DNA from 3 places in the Bacillus sp. 37MA genome. Region 2 is predicted to be linked to each of the others. Evidence: riboswitches for the same ligand, from Rfam matches in the RefSeq annotation. Region 2 holds a riboswitch; each other region holds the start of a gene.

Region 1 (4,245 bases), 1.2 Mb from region 2:
GCTCGCTGCCCGAATTGTCATAAAAAGATGGAAATGCGCGGCGAAGGGGAAGGAAAGCTATTCTTCTGTAAGCGCGGCTATCGAGAAAAACTGTAGGCGTTTGAAAAGGGTAAGCAAAAAAGCGGAAATGCAGCAAACAAACGTGATGTGAATCAATACTTGAAAAAGCAGCAAAAGGATGAACCGATTAACACAGCACTTGCCGATGCTTTGAAAAATTTAAAATTATAATGAGCAAAAACCGTTCCTAATTATTATCAAAAAATAATAATTAGGAACGGTTGTTTTTTTTCGGGAAAGGTGCCTATAATTATTATAATGTCTAGCTAAGGACGCTCTTGGTTCGAGGACCTCGCGATGTGAGTTATGAAGGCAGTACGATTAACGTCGTACTTTTAGTCTTCGTGTTATCCAAATGTGTATTTCCAATGAACAGGTGTCTTCGCTTATATTTAATGAAAATGTAAACCAGGGGGGAAACTAAATGCCAATTAACATACCATATCAGCTACCGGCACGTGAGGTTCTTGAAAAAGAGAATATTTTCATTATGGACGCGGATCGTGCTCGGATGCAGGATATCCGCCCGCTCAATATCCTTATTTTGAACTTAATGCCGGAAAAAGAAAAAACGGAAGCTCATTTGCTGCGATTGCTCGGCAATACACCGCTGCAAGTAAATGTTTCGTTTTTATATACAGCGACATATGAGTCAAAAAACGTAAGCAAATCACATCTTGAGCAATTTTATACGACACTAGAAGAAGTGAAAAGCCGCCGCTACGATGGACTGATTATTACAGGCGCACCGGTTGAGCTGATGGATTTTGAAAAGGTTAACTATTGGCCGGAATTACAGGATATTATGAATTGGGCAAAAACAAATGTCACATCGACATTGCATATTTGCTGGGGTGCCCAGGCAGCGTTGTATCATCATTACGGCATTGATAAATATGAACTACCGGGTAAATGTTCTGGTATATATAAACATACGATTACTGACCCGACTATTAAATTGTTACGCGGTTTTGACGACGAGTTTTATTCGCCGGTATCGCGTTATACAGATGTGAGTCAGGAAGCGATCGAAGCAAATGAAGACTTGGTTTTGCTCGCATCGTCACCGGAAGCCGGACCGCTTCTCATGATGTCAAAAGACGCACGAAACATTATGATCACTGGCCATTTGGAGTATGACGCGACTACGCTCGCAGAAGAATATGAGAGAGACTGTGCCAAAGGTATCGATATCGCGATGCCAGAAAACTACTTTCCAGATAACGACGCATCAAAACGCCCACTAAACAAATGGCGCTCGCACGCGCATTTGCTCTACTACAACTGGCTTAACTACTATGTCTATCAGGAGACGCCGTACGAGTGGAAATGAAAGGGTAAGACCCGAAAACCTGTCCATAGCTGATGGATAGGTTTTTTGACGTACAGGATGTACTAACAAAGGTGTTGCGACAGACGTCGCGTTTATAGCCTTTGATCTATCGATATGGGTGGTCATGAAATGAGATGAATGGTCAGAAATCGGTATGGGTGATCATCATTCAATAAGAAAAGCGCCACCGACACTGATCGGGGCGCTCAACAATTAATAAAATGACTCGAGTCTGTCTTCGAATACCGGAATGCGGCTCCGAATTTCGTCAATCGCATCAAAGTCAATTTCACCAATCAGCATTTCTTCCTCTTTACCTGCTTCTGCAATCACTTCGCCCCACGGCCCAACAATGATCGAATGTCCGGCGAATTGATTATCTGGATCAGAGCCTACACGGTTGCACGCAACGACATACGCCTGGTTTTCAATTGCTCGGGCAATTAACAATGTGCGCCAATGATCGACACGAGCGAGGGGCCACTCTGCCGGTACAAACAACACACGTGCGCCATTTAAGACGTGCTTTCGGAACCACTCTGGGAACCGAATGTCATAGCAAATAAATCCGGCCATTTTTTCGCCGTCCAATTCAAACAGTCCGTCCGTATCACCCGCAGCCAAATACTTTTCTTCGTTCATCAAACGGAACAAATGCAATTTGCTATACTCTTTTACGACCTCACCGTGATGATTCACAATGATCATCGTGTTTTTCACGCCGTCATCCGTGTCATTTGCAATCGAACCGCCAACGATATGCATTCTATATTTTTTCGCTGCATCAGACAAAAATGCTTTTGTCCGCGAAGCACCGGTATCAGCGATCTCATCAAGCCGCGTTAAGTCGTAACCAGTCGTCCATAACTCGGGCAAGACCGCGAGTTCACACCCTGCTTCATGTGCTTTTTTCAAATAGTCTGCCGCGCGTTTATAATTCAAATCTGGATTACCAAAGGCGATGTCTATCTGTAAACAAGCTATTTTCATTTCCCTAGCCTCCGCTTCTTTTTGAAAATTGTATCATGGTTGACAGAGAAAATGAAACGTGCCATAATCCATCTTACATAATAAACGGACAATTTAATACATCTTATCAAGAGCAGGTGGAGGGACAAGCCCGATGACACCCGGCAACCGACCTATTTTTAGGCACGGTGCTAAATCTTGCAGTTACGGCTGAGAGATAAGAGGAATACATAGACGAATCCCTCTTCCATATTCTCAGGAAGAGGGATTTTTATATTTTAAAAGGGAGGGCTTGCCATAGCAGTCGCAGAAAAAATAAAACAGGAAAAAGAGTTGAAAATCACATTAGGCAATTTATACAATACTATTCAACCGCAACAAGGAGAGCGAATCATGGTTATCGGCGGCTCAGAAACATTAACGGCGCGATGTTCAGATGCCGGTGCGATTGTCCTGCCCGTAGCTATCTTTTCACAAATAAAGCAAAATGAATTTGATACAGTCGCGGCTCCGCTGTCGATTCACGGATATGCAGAAGGAGCACAGTGGACGGCACAGGCATACGATGTGCTCAAGGTAGGCGGCCGTTTCGTCGTCGATTTCGCCGAAGCAAGCTCACTTCCACCCGCTTCCGACTTTCCATACGCGGAAACACTCCCAGGCTACTGGGAGCGTTTGAAAGCGGTCGGCTTTACGACGATTTTATTTCAGCAGCTGACGGCTCAGAACGCGCGTGAAGCTGTTTTAAATGGTTGGACGGAACTCATGATAGCTGAATTTCCTGTTATTGTTAACCGCTTCATTGCTGTAAAATAACCATTCCCAAACAAGTGCCGCCCGTATTATGATGAATGTAGAACATTGTGAAAGGTGGCACCACGTGAACATTTTTTACCGTAAAACAACCTACAATAAAGATCAATTTTTCACTCAATATACAGTACTGACGAAAAATGAACCGCATCATGCCTTGCTTGAAAGCGGACGCGGAGGACGCTATAGCTTTGCAGGAATGAAGCCATCGGCTATTGCGACGTCTACAACTGAAGGACTTCTTTTGCAAGAAAAAGGGCAAGAGAAGCTGTTTAAAGGGAACCCGCTTCATATGTTGATCCAGCTTTTAAACGAGCGAAACATATCGAAACGGGATGATCTCCCAGACTTTCAAGGCGGTGCGGTGGGCTGGATCAGTTACGATTATGTCCGGTTCATTGAAGTGCTCCCTAGGGTAGCGAAGCAAGACATTGACCTTCCCGATGTACAGTTTTTGCTGTTTGATGAATGGGCGGCATTCGATCATGAAACGAACGAATTATTTGTCATGAAAATGGGTGAAACGGATGAGGGACTGGATGAATTATTCGCTAGTTGGCTTGATTTGGCTGAACCAACCAATAATTGGTCGCAAGCTAAATCGAAAGGCAGTACGGACGTATCGTTTCCAGAAGAGCTGTTTAAACATGCTGTTGAGCAAGTGCGTGAATACATTGCGGCAGGAGATGTATTCCAAGTCAATTTATCAGTGCGCCGGTCGAAAGCACTCGATGTGCCGCCGCTTGCCGTTTATGCAAAGCTGCGTGAATTGAATCCATCGCCGTATATGGCGTACATTCAAACACCTGATTTTCAAATTGTGTCAGGATCGCCGGAATTGCTCGTGAAAAAAAATGGTACTAAGCTCTCGACACGCCCAATTGCTGGAACACGCTCTCGCGGAAAAGATGATATGGAAGATGAGCAGCTTGCAGCAGAACTGATCAACAATGAAAAAGAGCGGGCGGAACATGTGATGCTTGTCGATTTAGAGCGAAATGATCTCGGCCGTGTGTCCCGGTATGGCACGGTTGAAGTAAATGAATTTATGGTCATTGAAAAATACTCAC
Region 2 (4,245 bases):
GAAGGATAAAGTAACCTCTGCATCTGATGACGAACTACTCCATATTCTTGCGTCAGACGGTATGCTGATCAAACGTCCACTCGCGATTGGCGATGAAACGGTAACGGTTGGTTTTAAAGAAGATGAATATAATGCGAAGTGGCAATGATGATCTTGCATTCTGTCTGATGAATCAGTAAAGTGTAGAGTATACTTATTTTAATCTGGAGGTATAAACAAATGAATGTGCCTAAAGAGCTGCGTTATTCTGAAGAACATGAATGGGTGAAACAAGAAGAGGGGAACGTGCGCATCGGCATTACTGATTTTGCGCAATCTGAACTAGGTGATATTGTATTTGTTGAGCTGCCAGCTGTTGGTGATGAAATTAAGGTTGACGAGCCGTTCGGAAGCGTAGAATCCGTTAAAACAGTTTCAGAGTTGTACGCACCGATCAGCGGAAAAGTTATTGAAATCAACGAAGAACTTGAAGACAGTCCTGAGTTCGTAAATGAATCTGCTTACGATAAAGCATGGATGATTTTAATTGAGCCGTCTGATGCGTCACAAATTGACAAATTGATGACAGCAGCGCAGTACGAAGAAAGAGTAAAAGAAGAGTAATTGCCGGGCCGGTCCATTGCCGGTCTTTTTTACTTTGCTTTTTTCCCGGAAACGAGTGAAAATAGAGTTAACAACGTGCAGCGGGGTGATGGTGATGATTCTGGAAAAAGCAATTATCGTCGAAGGGTTATCCGATCGTAAACGAGTGGCTGAAATTGTGAAAGAACCGGTAGACATCATTTGTACGAATGGGACGATTGGCATATCGCGTCTAGATGAACTTGTAGATGAATTGTTCGAGCGGGATGTGTACATTTTAGTCGATGCAGATGCATCGGGTGAAAAGCTGCGCCGTCAGTTTAAACGTGAGTTGCCTCATGCCCGTCATCTCTATATTGACCGTAGATATAAAGAAGTCGCCTCTGTCCCTCATCGCGATCTTGCGTCTGTTTTAATGGCGGCGAATATCGATGTACGCGGGGAGTTTTTAGAGAAAGAAGGATTGCCATAACAATGAAAACAGTTCAATCAATTTACGATTTTTTAGCCGCCCCCAAAGCGGCTTTATATGTGTACACGCCGATGTGCGGCACATGCCAAGTAGCCGGCAGAATGCTTGATATTGTTGAAGCGATGAACATTGATTTGCCGCTTGAGCGGATTGATTTAAATTATCATGAAGACATTGCCCGCGAATTTGCGATTGAAAGCGTTCCTTGTTTACTTTTAATGTCAGAAGGAAAACTTAAAAAGAAAATTTACGCTTTTCAGTCAGTTCCCTATATATATGAAGAAATAATGTCTCATTTTCAAATAGGATAAAAATGTAAAAAATATACATTTTTGCTGTTGACATAACTGTCATTCCGGTGGTAGAATCCATTCATATTCATAATAACTCTTATCAAGAGAGGCTGAGGGATGTGCCCGATGAAGCCCGGCAACCATCTTTTTTAGAAAAGGTGCCAAATCACACAAAGCAATGTGCTTCGAGAGATGAGAGAAAGGGAACTTTACGCACTGCCTTTCTGTTATTATCCGCAGACAGGCTTTTTTTGTGAAAAGGAGTTAACAACATGATTTTAATTGAACAGGTAAAGAAAATATTTCAAACAAAAAATGGCCCCGTTACGGCCGTTGACGATATAAATCTTTCCATTTTAGAAGGCGAGATTTTCGGTATGATCGGCTATAGCGGCGCAGGTAAAAGTACGCTTATCCGCATGTTGAACGGCCTTGAGGCACCGACGGAAGGATCTGTAACCGTTGCAGGGCGGACGGTATCAAAAATTAAAGGCGGCGAATTACGGAAAGCGCGCCAAGAAATCGGTATGATTTTTCAACACTTCAATTTACTTTGGTCTCGCACAGTGCGCGAAAATATTGCGTTTCCGCTTGAAATTGCGGGCGTGTCAAAAGCGGAACGGGACAAACGTGTGAATGAATTGATCGAGCTTGTCGGTCTTGATGGACGCGGGGACTCCTATCCTTCGCAATTGTCAGGCGGCCAGAAGCAGCGTGTAGGTATCGCTCGGGCACTCGCAAATAACCCGAAAGTATTATTATGTGATGAAGCAACATCGGCGCTTGACCCACAGACGACGGATTCCATCTTAGAATTACTCGTCGATATTAATGAACGCCTCGGGCTGACAATCGTGCTTATTACACATGAAATGCACGTTATCCGCAAAATTTGTCATCGTGTTGCGGTAATGGAAGCAGGTAAAATCGTTGAAATGGGCCCGGTGCTTGATGTATTCCGCCGCCCTGAACAGTTAATTACAAAACGATTTGTCCAGCAGGTGACGGAGCCGGAAGAGTCGAAAGAAACAGTCCGTCATTTAGTAGAGGCACACCCAGATGGAAAAATTGTTAAATTGACGTTCGTCGGTGTATCGACTGAACAGCCGGTCATTACAGAAATTATTCGACGCTTTGATGTCGCGGTCAACATTTTGCAAGGGAAAATTTCACAGACGCAAAATGGTGCATACGGAACATTGTTCGTCCATTTAACCGGTAATGCTTCTGAAGTCGACAAAGCAGTGGCGTTTTTAGATGCGCAGCAAGTAGATTCGGAGGTTATTATGTATGATTGAACAATGGTTTCCAAATGTAGACTGGGACAAAATGTGGGAAGCGACACTTCAGACGCTTTATATGACGAGCATTTCTGTCGTTATCACATTCGTTCTCGGCCTTTTGCTCGGCTTATTGCTCTTTTTAACATCGAAAGGACAGCTGTGGGAAAATAAAGCGGTCTATGGCATCACGGCGGTTATTGTCAATGTCTTCCGCTCAATTCCATTTATCATTTTAATCGTCCTGCTCATTCCGTTTACGAAAGCGATTATCGGCACGATTATCGGTGAAAATGCGGCGTTGCCGGCACTTATTATCGGAGCGGCCCCATTTTATGCACGCATGGTTGAAATTGCGCTGCGTGAAATTGATAAAGGTGTGATTGAAGCGGCAAGAGCAATGGGGGCATCCACAAGTACGATTATTCGAAAAGTGCTCATCCCAGAATCGTTGCCAGCACTCGTTTCAGGACTCACCGTCACAGCGATTGCCCTTGTGGGTTACACAGCGATGGCGGGTGTCATTGGGGCAGGAGGACTAGGAAATCTCGCCTTTTTAGACGGATTCCAGCGTAGCCGTAATGATGTGACACTGATGGCGACAATCGTTATACTCATTATTGTGTTTATCATTCAGTTTATCGGGGACACGTTCACACGAAAACTGGATAAACGATAAGATAAAATATTTTCAGGAGGAATGACATGATGAAAAAATGGCTTCTCGGGTTTTTAACAGCCGCGATCGTGCTTGCTTTGGCAGCATGCGGAGGTGGGGAAGAATCAACAGATAAAGAAAAAGCAGATTCTGGTACATCAGAAGAGGACAAAACAATTGTTGTAGCGGCAAGTCCCGTACCTCATGCAGTTATTTTAGAAGAGGCAAAAGCTGCATTAAAGGAAAAAGGATATACACTTGAAGTAGAAACATTTCAAGACTACGTTTTGCCGAATAAAGTGTTAGATGAAGGAGAAGTGGATGCGAACTACTTCCAACACGTTCCTTACCTTGAAGTTCAAAAAAAAGAACATGGCTATGATTTTGTGAACGCTGGGGGTATCCATGTTGAACCTATTGGCGTTTATTCTAAAAAATACAAAAGTTTAAAAGAACTTCCAGATGGAGCGAAAATTATTTTAAGTTCATCTGTTGCGGATCATGGACGTGTTTTGGCTCTTTTTGAAGAAGCAGGATTAATTACATTGAAAGACGGTGTGGTGAAAGAATCAGCGACACTCGATGATATTGCTGAAAACAAAAAGAATTTGAAATTCGACTATGATTATGAACCTGCTTTGCTTCCACAAATTTATAATAACGATGAAGGTGATGCCGTCATGATTAACTCAAACTATGCGGTAGATGCCGGCTTGAACCCACTCGAAGATGCAATTGCTCTTGAAGGAAAAGACTCACCATACGCAAATATTATCGCTGTACGTGCCGGCGATGAAGACAAAGAAAAAATTAAAGCACTTGTTGATGTTCTTCACTCTCAAGAAATTGAAGACTTTATGTTGGAAGAGTGGGGCGGGGCATTCGTACCGGTCAACAAATAAAACGTTAGAAACGTCTGGCTGCGAGCCAGGCGTTTTTTATGCTAAATTTTCAAATAAT
Region 3 (4,245 bases), 1.2 Mb from region 2:
TGTACGATTTTTATGATCTCGGTGAATTTGATCAAAAAGGAACAATTGCAACGAAATACGGAAGGAAAGAAGAGCTTGAACAGGCAATTAAAGCATGTCACGATGAAGGTATACTTGTGTACATCGACGTTGTCATGAACCATAAAGCAGGTGCGGATGACAAAGAAACATTCAAAGTCATTGAAGTGGATCAGAAAGACCGGAAAAAAATTATTTCAGAAAAGCCATTTGATATTGAAGGCTGGACGAAATTTACGTTTCCCGGACGAAAAGGCAAATATTCTGATTTTGAATGGACTTTTGAACATTTTAACGGCACGGATTATAATGCAAAAGAAGACCGGACCGGTATTTTTCGCATTGAAGGCGAGCATAAAAAGTGGAATGAAAATGTCGATGATGAATTTGGCAATTATGACTACTTAATGTTTGCGAACATTGATTATAACCACCCGAAAGTGCGTGAAGAAATGATCCGATGGGGTAAGTGGATGGCTAAAACGCTTAATTGTGACGGCTACCGCTTGGATGCCATTAAACATATTGATTATGAATTTATTGATCAATTTACGAAAGAAGTACAGGATGAGCGAGGCAAGGATTTCTTTTTCGTCGGCGAGTTTTGGGTACCAGAACTGGATGATTGTGAACATATGATTAAAGAAGCAGACGGCCGTATTCATTTGTTTGACGTACCGCTTAAATATAATCTATACGGTGCCTCACAGCAAGGTGCTAAGTATGATTTGCGGGAAATATTCAAGGGAACGATCGTTGAAACCTATCCTCAAAACGCGGTCACATTCGTTGATAACCATGATACGCAGCCGAATGAATCGTTGGAATCCTTTTTAGCCGACTGGTTTAAACAAAGCGCTTATGCACTGACACTGCTTCGTAAAGATGGCTACCCATGTGTATTTTATGGGGATTACTATGGTATTGGCGGCGAGAAACCGATCAAAGGTAAAAAAGAAGCGATCGATCCATTATTATATAGTCGATTACATAAAGCATATGGGGATCAAGAAGACTATTTTGACCATCCAAATACAATCGGCTGGGTGCGGCGCGGCGTTGAAGAAATCGAACGTTCAGGCTGCGCTGTTGTCATTAATAACAGCGAGGAAGGCGGTCAAAAAAGAATGTTTGTCGGTGAAGAACGTGCCGGAGAAAAATGGGTTGATTTCGTGAAAACGCGTGAAGACATTATTGAAATTGATGAAGGTGGCTGGGCAACATTCCCGGTTAATGCAGGCGGCGTTTCTGTCTGGGGACTACCAGAGAAAGATGTCGAATAAAGTTGACACAAAAAAAAGTGCATGATAGAATCTTCGTAATCATTAAAAAGAATATATACTCTTATAAAGAGCGGCGGAGGGACTGGCCCTATGAAGCCCGGCAACCATCAGAAATGAAAGGTGCTAATTCCAGCAAAGCATGATCGCTTTGGGAAATGAGAGGTTTATGATGAAATAAACTTCCTGTTTTCGAGTAGGAAGTTTTTTAATTTAATACAAGCATATGGTGAAATGCAGCAGTTCAGCATTTCTTAAAAGGGAAGTCCGGTGAAAGTCCGGTACGGTCGCGCCACTGTAATGGGGAGTTTTTCATAAAACCACTGTTTCATTTGAAATGGGAAGGAATGAAAAACGCTGAACCAGAGTCAGGAGACCTGCCATATGTACGCACTTTTTATGCTCTACGCGTTATAGAGAGGAGTGGTCGAAAATGATGAATGCCGCGATGTATGATGATCTCAATCCCGGTTGATTTATATTCTGCTCTCTTTCTGTTACAGAAAGAGAGCTTTTTTATGGAAATCACCATAATTTGAGGGAAATCATCTTACAGGAGTGAAGAAAATGAACAGTTATTTAACGTCAGTATCGGGATACCCGCGCATTGGAGAAAAAAGAGAATGGAAACGGTCTATTGAAAAATACTGGTCCGGTGAAACGAAACAAACGGATTTTTTGCAGGAAATGAAAGAACTTCGCCTTGGCTATTTACGCATCCAGAAAGAAAAAGGAATCGACATGATTCCGGTCGGAGACTTTAGTTTTTATGATCATGTCCTTGATACGGCTTCGATGTTTGGCCTTGTACCGGAACGTTTTGAATACGATGGAGGCAGTGTATCGCTTGATCTATATTTTCAAATGGCACGCGGGTCAAAACAAGCTGTAGCTATGGAAATGACCAAATGGTTTAATACAAACTATCACTATATCGTTCCGGAATTAAACAAATGCACGCCATTGCTTGTGCATAATCGTCCGCTTGACCTGTTTTTAGAAGCAAAAAATGAAGCGGGTATTACAGGGAAGCCTGTGGTCATTAGCCCGTTCACATTTGTGAAGCTAGGAAAGGGCTATACGCCAGAAGAATTTGGATCCACTGTTTATGCGCTGCTGCCGCATTATGAAACGGTCATTCGTGAGTTAAGTGAAGCAGGTGCTGATTGGATTCAAATTGACGATCCATCGCTACAATTCACGCTGACAGAAGAAGAAAAAGAAATTGTTACAAATGTATACGATGCTCTTTCAAAAGCGAAAGGAACGAGTCGCCTTCTTATTCAGACGTATTTTGATTCAATCGATGACTACACGTTTGTCACGTCACTTCCAGTTGACGGGTTCGGGCTTGATTTTGTTCATGATCGGGGAGAAAATGCATCAAGCATTGAAGAAAAGGGGTTTCCGGAAGAAAAAGTTCTTTTTGCCGGTGTGATTAACGGACGAAATATTTGGAGAGCGGATGTGCGTGAACAGTGGGAGCTGCTAAAATCACTTACAGCCCATACGAGTGAAGAACGTCTAATCATACAGCCATCATGCAGCCTTTTGCACGTGCCGGTTACGACAGAATCGGAAGCGAAAATGCCTGAATTTCTAAAAGAGGGACTCGCGTTTGCGAACGAAAAGCTGGATGAACTTCAATTATTGCAATCAGCGCTTCGTGAAAAAGAATTGCTGAATTATGTAGCACCTGTTATTCCAGGAAGAGATAGTGTTCACGTTCAAAAAGAAGTGAAGCAAGCGGAACTTGATACAGGAGACAGGTCACGTCCATTTGCTGAACGACAAGTATTACAGCGTGAAAAGTTCCAGCTGCCTTTATTACCGACAACGACGATTGGAAGTTTCCCACAAACAACAGAAGTAAGGAAAAAACGTCAGCAATGGCGTAAAAATGAACTATCAGCAGCTGATTATGCGTCGTTTATCAAACAGGAAATGAAAAAGTGGATTGACATTCAAGAAAAGCTGGATCTCGATGTTCTCGTTCACGGTGAATTTGAACGGACGGACATGGTTGAATTTTTTGGTGAAAAGCTGAAAGGTTTTTATTTTACACAGTTTGCCTGGGTGCAGTCGTACGGCTCGCGTTGTGTAAAGCCGCCGGTTATTTACGGGGATGTTGATTTTATTAATGAGCTGACAGTAAAAGAAACCGTATATGCACAGTCTTTGACAAGCCGTCCTGTAAAAGGAATGCTGACAGGGCCGGTGACGATTTTTAACTGGTCATTCGTTCGTGAAGATGTGCCAAAGGCGACCGTGATGAATCAAATTGCGCTTGCTCTTCGGAAAGAAGTAAAAGCACTTGAAACACAGGGCATCCATATGATTCAAGTGGATGAACCGGCGATCCGAGAAGGGCTTCCGTTGAAAAAACGAAATGAGCAAGAGTATCTTAATTACGCGGTCAAGGCATTTAAGTTATCTGTCTCAACGGTGGAGCCAGACACGCAAATTCACACGCATATGTGCTATTCTGATTTTGAAAAGATCATTGACAGCATTTCTGCGATGGATGCGGACGTTATTTCAATTGAAACGTCAAGAAGCCATGGCGAGTTGATCAGCGCATTTGAAAGCTACCATTATGATAAAGAAATCGGGCTTGGTGTCTATGACATTCACAGTCCGCGGGTGCCGATGAAAGAAGAAATAATTCAAAACATCAGTCGTGCGTTACGCGTACTTGATCCGAAGCAATTTTGGGTCAATCCGGATTGTGGACTGAAGACACGTAAAGAAGAAGAAACAATCGCTGCCTTAAAGGTGATGGTCGAAGCGGCAAAAGAAGTGCGTGAACAAATAAAAGCCAGCGTTTAATGAAAAAGGTTCCTGCATTCGCAGGAACCTTTTAGCCTGCAGACAAAAGCTTCATTTTGAAAGCGATTGTCTGTAGTTTCCTTTTAAGCGGTTAATTTTAAGCCAACGGCAGAGATTA

What was found. A riboswitch is a leader RNA that binds a small molecule or an ion and turns the genes downstream of it on or off. The one in region 2 is predicted to bind S-adenosylmethionine.
Region 1: it holds a riboswitch for S-adenosylmethionine, as region 2 does, so the genes downstream of both, A3M5_RS0120200 (hypothetical protein) here and A3M5_RS0113670 (methionine ABC transporter ATP-binding protein) in region 2, are expected to answer to the same signal.
Region 3: it holds a riboswitch for S-adenosylmethionine, as region 2 does, so the genes downstream of both, metE (5-methyltetrahydropteroyltriglutamate--homocysteine S-methyltransferase) here and A3M5_RS0113670 (methionine ABC transporter ATP-binding protein) in region 2, are expected to answer to the same signal.

Annotation. Positions count from the first base shown of each region.
Region 1 is NZ_KB889752.1:3,671,921-3,676,165, forward strand. Features, by position in the region: partial or broken gene A3M5_RS26255 (DNA topoisomerase III) at 1-231, shown strand, start outside; gene metA (homoserine O-acetyltransferase MetA) at 485-1,393, shown strand; gene A3M5_RS0120195 (carbon-nitrogen family hydrolase) at 1,607-2,383, opposite strand; SAM riboswitch class I at 2,484-2,586, shown strand; gene A3M5_RS0120200 (hypothetical protein) at 2,756-3,178, shown strand; gene A3M5_RS0120205 (anthranilate synthase component I family protein) at 3,243-4,245, shown strand, end outside.
Region 2 is NZ_KB889752.1:2,447,973-2,452,217, reverse strand. Features, by position in the region: gene A3M5_RS0113690 (arsenate reductase family protein) at 1-148, shown strand, start outside; gene gcvH (glycine cleavage system protein GcvH) at 220-603, shown strand; gene A3M5_RS0113680 (hypothetical protein) at 698-1,054, shown strand; gene A3M5_RS0113675 (thioredoxin family protein) at 1,057-1,365, shown strand; SAM riboswitch class I at 1,442-1,546, shown strand; gene A3M5_RS0113670 (methionine ABC transporter ATP-binding protein) at 1,620-2,645, shown strand; gene A3M5_RS0113665 (methionine ABC transporter permease) at 2,638-3,306, shown strand; gene A3M5_RS0113660 (MetQ/NlpA family ABC transporter substrate-binding protein) at 3,336-4,187, shown strand.
Region 3 is NZ_KB889752.1:3,642,801-3,647,045, forward strand. Features, by position in the region: gene A3M5_RS0120065 (alpha-amylase) at 1-1,301, shown strand, start outside; SAM riboswitch class I at 1,360-1,463, shown strand; cobalamin riboswitch at 1,509-1,697, shown strand; gene metE (5-methyltetrahydropteroyltriglutamate--homocysteine S-methyltransferase) at 1,866-4,127, shown strand; gene A3M5_RS0120075 (DMT family transporter) at 4,211-4,245, opposite strand, start outside.